2 linked regions of the Anaerobacillus sp. CMMVII genome follow. The protein of the gene in region 2 interacts with the protein of the main gene of each other region in a pairwise test. Links are inferred from orthologs where the notes say so. Each region holds a gene or a part of one and is shown on either strand. Other genes may lie near its edges.

Region 1 (2,809 bases), on a different replicon or contig from region 2:
TGCACTCATTTCAGGTTTTAAGTCGTAGGTTGCTACCTTTGGCGAGTCGATTAGGACACGCTCTTCACCAGGAAACTTATCTTCACGACCGCCACTAAAGAAAAATGTCACGTGTGGATATTTTTCTGTTTCAGCGATACGTAATTGCTTATAGCCTTGTTGGCTTAGCACTTCTCCTAGCGTATTATCAAGGTTTGTCGGTTTGAATGCCACAAAACCATCGACTGACTCACTAAAATGAGTTAAACATACATAGTGGAGATTTGTCGGGTGTTTATCACCACGATCAAAACCACGGAAGTCGTTATTTGTAAAAACTTGAGATAATTGAATGGCACGGTCAGGACGGAAGTTGAAGAAAATGATTGCATCATTATCCTCAATCGTTCCAACAGGTGAACCATCTTCATTAGTCATTACAGAAGGTAAGACGAACTCATCATGGATCCCACTTTTATAAGAATCTTGTAGTGCATCCACACTATTCTTATATTTTAAGCCTTCTCCATACACCATTGCTTTGTATGTTTTTTCAACTCGTTCCCAGCGTTGGTCGCGATCCATCGCATAGTAACGGCCTGAAATTGAAGCTATTTTTCCTGTGCCTAACTGTTTCATTTTTTCCTCAAGCGCAACAAGATATTCCTCAGCGCTTGTCGGTCCAACATCTCTTCCATCTAAAAAGCCGTGAACATACACACGCTCTACATTTTTGCGATTCGCAAGCTCAAGTAAAGCAAATAAATGTTGAATGTGGCTATGTATACCACCATCGGACAATAGCCCGTAAACATGAAGGCTAGTGTTGTTTTCATTTACGTGATTGATGGCATTTAAGAAGGTTTCATTTTCAAAAAACTCACCTTCGCGGATCGATTTATTTACGCGAGTTAAGCTTTGATAAACGACACGACCTGCACCAATATTTAAATGTCCTACTTCAGAATTTCCCATTTGCCCTTCAGGTAAACCTACTGCTTCACCAGATGCCATTAACTGAGCATGGGGATATTCGTTCCAGTAACGGTCAAAGTTTGGCTTTTTCGCGTGGGCAACTGCATTCCCCTTCGTTTCATCGCGTAAAGCAAATCCGTCCAGGATAATTAATGCTACAGGTTTCTTACTCATTGACTGCCTCCAAAAGCTGTAAAAATGATTGATGGTCAAGGCTTGCGCCACCTACTAAAGCACCATCAATATCTGAATGACCTAAGTACTCAGCAATATTTTCAGGCTTCACGCTACCGCCATATTGAATGCGTACAGCGTCTGCCGCTTCTTGTGAAAACATTTCAGCTATAACCGTACGGATATATCCGCACGTATCATTTGCTTCTGCTGCTGAAGAAGATTTCCCTGTTCCGATTGCCCAGATTGGCTCATATGCAACAACTAGGTTCTTCACTTGGTCTTCTGAAAGCCCTGCTAAACCATTTTGCATTTGGCCGCGGACAATATCATTTGTTTTTCCAGCTTCACGCTCTTCTAGCGTCTCACCACAACAAACAATCGGTACTAGACCATGCTTGAAGGCTGCATGTGTTTTCTTGTTTACTGTCTCATCTGTTTCAGCAAACATTTCACGACGCTCTGAGTGACCAATAATCACGTAAGTTACATCTAAATCCTTAAGTGCAACAGGACTAATTTCCCCTGTAAAAGCGCCACTTTCTTCAAAGTGCATGTTTTGAGCACCAATTTTCAAGTCTGAGCCAGCTGAGTTATCAACTAAACAATCTAAAAATAAAGCCGGTGCACAAACAACAGAATCTACTTTTGAGCTATCAGGTACTAGACCCTTTACTTCCTGCACAAAAGTTCTTGCTTCACCAATAGTCTTATTCATCTTCCAGTTTCCTGCAATGATTGGTTTACGCACGTTCTTCACTTCCTTTTTCAGTTTTGAGTTTTGAGTGTTGAGTTTTGAGTTGTTGTAGGTTTGGGCTACGAAGCAATGCTCACGATAACTCATAACTCTTAACTCAACACTCTTAACTTCTTTTAGTTTTGAGTGTTGAGTTTTGAGTTGTTGTAGGTTTGGGCTACGAAGCAATGCTCACGATAACTCATAACTCTTAACTCAACACTCTTAACTTCTTTTAGTTTTGAGTGTTGAGTTTTGAGTTGTTGTGGGCTTGGGCTACGAAGCAGATGCTCACGAAAACTCATAACTCTTAACTCAACACTCTTAACTTGTTTTATTTATCGTTCAACGCTACTACGCCTGGAAGTTGTTTGCCTTCCATAAACTCTAATGATGCGCCACCGCCTGTTGAGATGTGGTCCATATTTTCAGCTAAATCGAATTTTTCAACTGCTGCAGCTGAATCTCCGCCACCAATGACAGTGTACGTATTTTGCGCGTCAGCTAAAGCAACGGCTACTGACTTTGTACCATTTTCAAACGATGATAATTCAAATACACCCATTGGTCCATTCCAAATCACAAGCTTTGATTCTAGGATGACTTTACGGAAGGTATCGACTGTTTTCGGTCCAATATCAAGTCCTTCCCAATCACTTGGAATCGCGTCGATATCAACGACTTGTGTTGTTGCCTCATTTGAAAACTTATCTGCAACGATAACGTCTTCAGGCATATACAAATTAACGCCTTTTTCTTTTGCTTTATCAATAAATGATTTCGCTAAATCAATTTTATCTTCTTCAAGAAGTGAATTCCCAACGTCATGACCTAAGGCTTTTACAAATGTATAAGCTAGACCACCACCGATGATGAGATTATCTACTTTTTCTAGTAAATTCTCAATCACACCGATTTTGTCTTTTACTTTTGCCCCACCAATGA
Region 2 (8,210 bases):
ACTAAAGGTGTATATTCTTTTAATAACTGAAAAATTTGCAATGATGCCTTTCGATATCGGTCAAAGTTTGGTGTCATTACGATTAATTCTGGACAATGCTTTTTGGCTTCCCAAATAGGCATTGTTGTCTTAACCCCTTTCGCCCTGGCTTCGTAACTACTTGTTACGATAATGCCACGCCGTTCTTTTGCATTTCCAGCTATAGCCACAGGCTTCCCTTTTAGCGAGGGGTCAAAAGCCATTTCCACTGACGCATAAAAACTATTCATATCAACATGAAAAATAACACGTCCATCTTTTGGGTAGAACTTTTTCATCATAAACACCTTTTTTAGTTTATAGTTTTGAGTTTTGAGTTTTGAGTTTTGAGTTTATAGTTTTGAGTTTTGAGTTTTGAGTTTTGAGTTTTTTGGGGAAACTCAATGATGTTTCATAAGTAATAAATCTTTCTACAATTGAGTGAATTTCATATTAACTTAATCGAACTATATCATTCTAAATATAGTTGCAAATGGGTTCTACGCAATTGCATTTAGAAATTAGTAGCGAAAAAAATGAATGATGAAATTCATTGAATTGAATCTACTCACAATTATTGTTTACTTTTAGTTTATACATAAAAAAGGACCCGCACAAGATGTGCGGGATTAGTGTTAATTCTGTATGTAAGAGAAGCAAACTTACACTTTTAACTGAGGTTGTAGTTGTTCAGCGCGTTTTTTTATTATTGCTCGGGCAATATGGACACCATTGGCCCCTGCTTGCGCTAAACCACGTGTTACTCCACCACCATCGCCTCCTGCATAAAGGCCTGAAATTTGTGTTTCGAAGTCGTTTGTTAAAATCGGTCTAGCTGAGTAAAACTTAGCTTCCACTCCGTAAAATAAAGTATGCTCTGATGCAATTCCCGGAGTAACATGATCAAGTGCTTCCATCATTTCAATCAAACTTTTCATCGTATTATATGGAAGAACTAGACCTAAGTCTCCTGGGACAGCTTCTTTTAATGTTGGCTCTAAAAAGCCTTCTTGGATCCTTTTTTCTGTTGAACGTCTGCCTTTTAGAATATCCCCATATTTCTGGACGATAACAGAACCATCAGATAAATCATTCGCTCGTTTAGATACTTCCTTTGCAAACGAAATTGGTTCATCGAAAGGTTCTGTAAATGTGTGAGATACAAGTAAAGCAAAGTTTGTATTTTCACTTCCTAGCTTAGGGTCCTTATATGCATGACCGTTAGCTGTCATGATTCCACTATGATTTTCGACAACTACATGACCAGATGGGTTTGAACAAAATGTTCTTACAGTAGTTCCAACTGACGTATTATAAACAAATTTCGCTTCATATAAATGATGATTAATTTCTTCCATGATGACATCTGAAGTTTCGACGCGCACCCCAATATCTACTTGATTGTTAATCATTCTATAATCACGCTTTTTCAACAGGTTACCTAACCATTCTGAACCGTCTCGCCCTGGTACGATGACAACTTGGTCTGCTGCAATTTCTTCACCATTTTTCAGCACAATACCTGTCACTTTAAAACTATCATTCACCTTTTCTGTCATAATATCCTCGACTTCAGTTCTAAAGCGCATCTCTACTTTGTCCTTTAAAAATTCATAAATACTAGTTAAGATTTCTAGATTCTTCTCAGTACCTAAATGCCTAACGATCGCACGCAGAAGTTTTAGCCCTGCCCCCATTGCCTTACGTTCAATTTCCCGAACTGCTAATGTTGTAGGATCAGTACTTTCCTCTGGTGCTCCATGTTTTAAGTTGATAGCATCAACATATTTTATTAATTCAAGAACTTCTGATGGTGCTAAATATTCTTGCATCCAACCACCAAAAGCAGTAGTAATATTAAATTTTCCATCAGAATAAGCACCTGCCCCACCAAAGCCAGCGGTGATCGAACATGCTGGCAGACATCCAGCAAAGTCCTTTCTCCCTTTTGGTGGCGGGCATTTATCTATTTTTTTTTCATTTATAGGACATCGACGATTGTAAATAGAGTGCCCTTTATCAATAAAAAGTACATTTAAATCGGCTTTCTGCTCTAACAATTCATATACAGTAAAAATTCCGGCCGGACCCGCCCCAACAACTACTACGTCATATTTCTTCATCATATGTCCCCCTTGTGCTATAAACCTATCAGTCTTTTTCTGAAAACTTTTAACCTTTACTATCTTACAAAACAAAATAAAAAAAAGCAAGAGAAAGACGAATATATTATAACGACATACGCATTATAGTTCGTGTTTTTCTCTTACCTCTATATTATCAATAATAATTTATATACTTTTTTATATTATATACGAACGCTACAAGAATTTCTCCTGATAAATCTTAGTTGTCTTTTCCACCCACTGAACATATTCTTCACCATGATAGTTTCTATTAAAATCAATGATAATACTCATTAACTTATTAAACCCCTCTTCATCTTCCTGGCGAATTTGGTTTATATAGTTTAAAAATTGAAATTCAGCAGTGGCAGTTGACGATTGTCGTTTCTTTCCTTCTTCTGTAAGAATTACATATGAAACTCGTAAATCATGATCATCTTTTTCTACGGTAACTAAACCTTTCTCCTTAAGTCTTTTTACGACTTGCATAACTGTCGAGCGGTCCCATAAGCCATTAGTTGCAATCGTTGTAATTGAAGCTCGTCCTTCAAAATAAATCATCCATAGCGTATGTAGCTCAGCTTGAGTCAGTCCAACTGACTTTGCGGCTTTTTGCCAATCAATTTCAATTACTTTAGTAGCTCCCCTAAAATGATTAAGCATTGTGTGTAGGTTCGTCAAATTTTCCATAGAATTCCTCTTTCTCTATTCTAATATAATGCTGTTTATTCAATATTTTACCATAAAAAACGATAATTGGAATAGTATAATTTAAGTGTTATTTAGTAGTTCATAAGTTTTGATTTTTATAGAATGGCTCTTTTCGTAAACTTTGTTGCTTTTAGGTCGTCTTTTGAGAATAAATAAGCTTCACGCAAAACGTGAAGAACCAAGCATTCGCATGGTTACGAACTAACAGCTAATAGCAACAATCTTTTAGAAAAGAAGACCCTGAGACCTTGATATATCTTGTTGTTTAAAACAACACTCTTTTGGAAAACAGCCTTATATAAATAGGCTGACCTAAAGCCGTTGTTTTCCCATTTTCAAAAAAGGGAAAAATAACCAGCTTAAAGTCAGCCTAAGTAACTGTGATATGATGTTATTTTTTAGCTACCTCTTTAACAATAGCTACTACTAGTTCAGCAGTTTTTTCTAGCTCTTCAATTGGCATCTTCTCATTTGTTGTATGAATTTCTTCGTAGCCTACAGCTAAATTAACAGTAGGGATACCGAAGCCTGCAATGACGTTTGCATCACTTCCTCCTCCACTAGTTTCGAGTTTTGCTACTCGATTGATTGAGGTTACCGCTCTCTTGGCTACTTCTACAACATGGTCTCCATCGCCATATTTAAAACCAGGGTACATAACGTCAATTACGACTTCTGCTTTACCACCCATTTCTAACGCAACAGACTCGAAAGCATTCTTCATTTTTTGAACCTGAGCTTCCATTTTTTCAGGAACTAAAGAACGAGCTTCGGCTAAGATACTCACGTGATCACAAACGATATTCGTTTGTGTGCCACCTTCAAATCGACCGATATTCGCGGTTGTTTCAAAGTCAATCCTGCCTAGTGGCATTTTAGCAATTGCTTTGGCTGCTATCGTAATTGCAGATACCCCTTTCTCCGGAGCAACGCCAGCGTGAGCAGTTTTACCTAAAACTGTTGCTTGCACCTTTGCTTGGGTTGGTGCGGCTATAATGATATTCCCTACTTTTCCATCACTATCTAAAGCATAGCCATATTTCGCGTGAATTAATGAAGGATCTAGTTCTTTTGCGCCCTTTAATCCCGATTCCTCACCGACTGTGATTATGAATTGAATTAAGCCATGTTGAATATTTTCTTCTTTTAAAACTTTGACTGCTTCGAGCATAGCTGCTAAGCCAGCTTTATCATCAGCTCCTAGAATTGTTGTACCATCCGTTTTAATATAACCATCTTCAATGATTGGGGTTACACCATTTCCGGGAACAACTGTATCCATATGAGAAGTAAAATAAATTGGATCAATTCCCACTTCTGTTTCTTTTAACGTACAAATTAAATTCCCAGCTCCATGCCCGGATTTTGCGGTTGTGTCGTCTTCAAAGACATCAACACCTAGTTCAGAAAACTTGGCTTTTAATACATCAGCAATTTCTCGTTCGTATTTTGTTTCTGAATCAACTTGCACTAACTCTAAAAATTCATTAACTAAACGCTCTTTATTAATCATATGTAGAACCTCCAAGTAAAGCTTTTTGTCATTTTGAGTGGCGAGGGTTAGGTCATTTCGATAATGTCTCAAAACATTAATTACATTCAATCCTCATCCTCAAAACTGTTGCTTCTATTTGTATTTATTTTATCATTGAATGCTTTTCTCGTAAAATATTGGAGTTACTTACTTTTTCTCACAAAATTCATACAAAACACCTAGAGCAGACTTTGGATGTAAGAAGGCAACTTGCGCATTTGCAGCACCTGGCACAGGCTTCTCGTTTATTAGTCGCACTCCATTTTGCTTCAATTCGTTAAGCCGATCCTCAATATCATCTACCGCTAAGGCAACGTGATGGATCCCAGCCCCTCTTTTATTAATAAACTGTGCAATGGGGCTTTCTTCACTTAAGGGTTCTAACAGTTCTAGCTTTGCTTCACCAATTTTTAAAAAAGCAACACGAACTTTTTGAGTGGAAACTTCTTCAATTCCAAGCAGTTTTAGCTGCAATTGATCCACATAAAAAGGTAGTGCCTCATCAATAGAATTCACAGCGATACCTATATGGTCAATTTTTTTGGGAACTTTTACTTGTTCAACGACAACCGTTTCGAGTATTTCCTCCAATGTTTTCTGTTTCCAATCTGGATGTATCTTAATTAATGCTTTTGTTGCTTCTAACCATTGATTAACAATAACTTCATCTCCCATAGTTTCATCCCCCATTAAATGATTTTGTTATCACTTCTCTAGAATTTAATAAAAATCCTGCTTCCTATACTAATTAGGTAAATCTATTTAGATAATAGGCTTGTTTTATTTTCAATTTCACAGTAAAATATGATTGTAAAATTCATTTGGGAGGTAATAATAATGCCCCGAAAATATCGTAAAATTATCATTTATATTATGATTGCTACAATGCTTATTGGAACGCTCTTTACAGGAGCAGCAATGTTTTTCTAACACGAATTAGGACAAAGTCAAAGAGATACAACAATTGTATCTCTTTTTTTGTTACTCAATGGCACCTTGTTCTTGCCCAAGGCTGACAAAGTCCTTTTCTGAACTTGTAATAAAAATTTTTGTTCCATAGGGAATTTTTTGAAAAAGCTCTTCTATTTCTTCATTAAACATTCGAACACAACCACCGGTAATATAGTGACCAATGGAGTTGGGATCATTATTACCGTGGATCCCATAAATTCTTCCATCCGTTTCTTCTGCATTAAATCCAATCCACCTGGTACCTAATGGATTTTCTTTCGTACCACCTTCAATATTCTTCCTTCGGTAATAAGGATTAACCGCTTTAACAACAACAGAAAATTCGCCTTCTGGGGTTAACTCGTCCGTTTTACCTGTTGAAACTTGATAAACTTTTTCCACTTCTCCCCCAACAATATAAGCCATTTCGTTAGTTCTTTTATTAACAATAAGATAAGGATCTCCAACCAAAGGATTTTGACCAAGTGGCCAAATCGGCGAAATCACTAATAAGAGTATGACTAAAAGTTTGGAAGCCATAGATAAACCTCCTAGTTTTTCTCCTTATTTTACGTTAAATAGCTTTAGGCTATGCTTTTTCAATACGAAATTGCCTTTTAATTATTAAATATTGTTCAATTTCTTTGATAAAAGAATACAAGGCAGAACGAATCTCAAACTCCTGCCGGTCTTTTGGAAGTTCCATTTCTTTCAACTCATTCTGAAGCTCGTTTAGTTTTTGTAAAAAGTCAATTGAGCTTACTTTTGGATTCACTTCCTTACTTAACTCTTCAAGAAATTCGGCAATTTTTTTCCCCTTGGCAACAGTTTGATCTAAAGATGAAATTAACGGCATCACTCGTTCAATGATTTCAAATTGCTTTTCACGCATCTTAAAATAATGGTAGTATTGATCTTCATAACGAAGTAAATGATTTTCAATATTTTGTAAGGCGATGCCTTTGCCTTCATCTAATATTTGTGCTGTCTCGGTAATTTCTTTCCCATCCCAATTGCTTTCACCCTCTTTAAGGTAAATCGCAAATTGAAAAAGATTTCTTTAAAATTATTTTCAATTCTCATTTGAACCTTTTTTAAATTTTTTTCAACACTTGGCATATAAGCATTCATTAACAGAGCTATACCCACTCCATATAATTATTAGGCCAAATTCATTGATGATAATCGGAATTGTTACTTCCCCAAGAGTATATAAATGAAAGATAATGACTGAGCTAGTGGCAATACCTTCTTGAGCCTTCAAATATACAACACTTGGGATAAAGGACACTAATAAGATTGCCACTGCTAGGGGTTATAACCAATAACCTCAAATAAAATAGCCCCATAAAGCATACCAATGCAACAGGCTAAAAAACGTTGCCATGATATTTGTAAGGATTGACGCCTCGTTTTCTGAATACACAGGATCGTAATAATTCCAGCTGACGCATAAAAGGTCAAGCCAAATGCTTGTGCGAGAGCAATTGAAAGTGATGCCCCAGTAGCTGTTTTTAAGGTTCGATATCCAATTTTAAACATGGTGGTGTCCTTTCTAGACAAAATTGTTTGCTCTTATTATACAGTGAAATTTCCTTATTGGTAAGAAAAGGCTGGCCGCCTGAATCTAGACATCAAGTACTATAAACGTTATCTAACAAAAAAACAGGGGTGACAAAGTCATCCCCTTAAGAGTAATTATAATATTTTATCTAAAAACGCCTTTGCACGATCTGTTTTTGGATTAGCAAAAAATTCCTCTGGTGGCGTATCCTCTAAAAGCCTGCCTTCTTCTAAGAAGAATACACGATCGGCAACTTCACGAGCAAAACCCATCTCATGCGTAACGATCGCCATTGTCATCCCACTTTTAGCTAAAGACTTCATAACATCTAATACTTCTTTTACCATTTCAGGATCAAGGGCAGATGTAGGTTCATCGAATAGCATAATTTCTGGTTCCATTGCTAATGCCCTAGCAATGGCGACACGTTGTTTCTGACCACCTGAAGTCTTACGGGATACTCGTTAGCTTTTTCTTCTAGTCCAACTCGTCTTAATAATTCTAGGGCTTTCTCGTTTGCTTCTGCTTCCTTAAGACCTTTTACTTTCATTGGTGCATACGTAATATTTCGAATCGTATTCATATGAGGGAATAAGTGAAAATGTTGAAAAACCATCCCTATTTTTTGACGCACTTTCATAATATTTATCTTTGGGTTCGTAATCTCTTGGTCACCAATCCAGATTTGACCTGATGTAGGTGTTTCCAGTAAATTTAGGCAACGTAACAAGGTTGATTTACCTGACCCAGACGGTCCAATAATGGCAACCACATCACCTTTTTCAATGTCGGTACTAATATCTTTAGTACGTTTAACTTCCCGAATGATTTATGAAGATTTCTAACTTTAATCACTACGTCTTAGCCTCCTCTCAAGAACTCTACCTAAGAGAGTCAATACCATTACGAGAATATAGTATAATAACGCAGCAAATATCAACGGTTCGAAGGCGATATATTTTTCAGCTGAGACAATTTGGGATCTTCTCATGATATCTAAAACACCAATTGTAGAAATAATGGCAGATTCTTTTGTTAACGTAATAAATTCATTTACTAAGGCTGGTAAAATATTCTTGATGGCTTGAGGTAAGATAATGTTTGTTAGCATTGGTCGATACGGTATACCTAATGCCTCCGCTGCCTCTTTTTGCCCTTTATCGACAGCTTGAATTCCAGCGCGAATGATCTCAGATATATATGCAGCTGAGTTTAATCCGAAGGTTAACACCGCTGCTTGATAAGGAGTAATATCATATCCAATCACCTGTGGTGTTGCAAAATAAATTAAAAATAATTGCAAAAT

What was found. Proteins that work in one complex are often made in the same cells at the same time.
Region 1: the proteins of H1D32_RS14210 (region 2) and tpiA interact in binary tests that used the Escherichia coli proteins (3 or more experiments, as listed by UniProt). The link is inferred for Anaerobacillus sp. CMMVII from one-to-one orthologs.

What each region holds. Positions count from the first base shown.
Region 1 is NZ_JACEHK010000017.1:291,433-294,241, reverse strand. It holds tpiA (triose-phosphate isomerase), read right to left. Parts: upstream 1,880-2,809; coding sequence 1,121-1,879; downstream 1-1,120. Other genes in the region: H1D32_RS22875 (phosphoglycerate kinase), read right to left, coding at 2,199-2,809; gpmI (2,3-bisphosphoglycerate-independent phosphoglycerate mutase), read right to left, coding at 1-1,128. UniProt on the Escherichia coli protein: Involved in the gluconeogenesis. Catalyzes stereospecifically the conversion of dihydroxyacetone phosphate (DHAP) to D-glyceraldehyde-3-phosphate (G3P).
Region 2 is NZ_JACEHK010000010.1:144,049-152,258, reverse strand. The notes cover bases 2,308-5,185. They hold H1D32_RS14210 (M20/M25/M40 family metallo-hydrolase), read right to left. Parts: upstream 4,369-5,185; coding sequence 3,247-4,368; downstream 2,308-3,246. Other genes in these bases: mce (methylmalonyl-CoA epimerase), read right to left, coding at 4,537-4,971; H1D32_RS14215 (MarR family winged helix-turn-helix transcriptional regulator), read right to left, coding at 2,340-2,834. In the rest of the region: H1D32_RS14225 (DNA polymerase IV), read right to left, coding at 1-317; H1D32_RS14220 (NAD(P)/FAD-dependent oxidoreductase), read right to left, coding at 681-2,144; stressosome-associated protein Prli42, read left to right, coding at 5,227-5,319; H1D32_RS14195 (L,D-transpeptidase), read right to left, coding at 5,371-5,880; H1D32_RS14180 (amino acid ABC transporter permease), read right to left, coding at 7,752-8,210. UniProt on the Escherichia coli protein: Cleaves the N-terminal amino acid of tripeptides.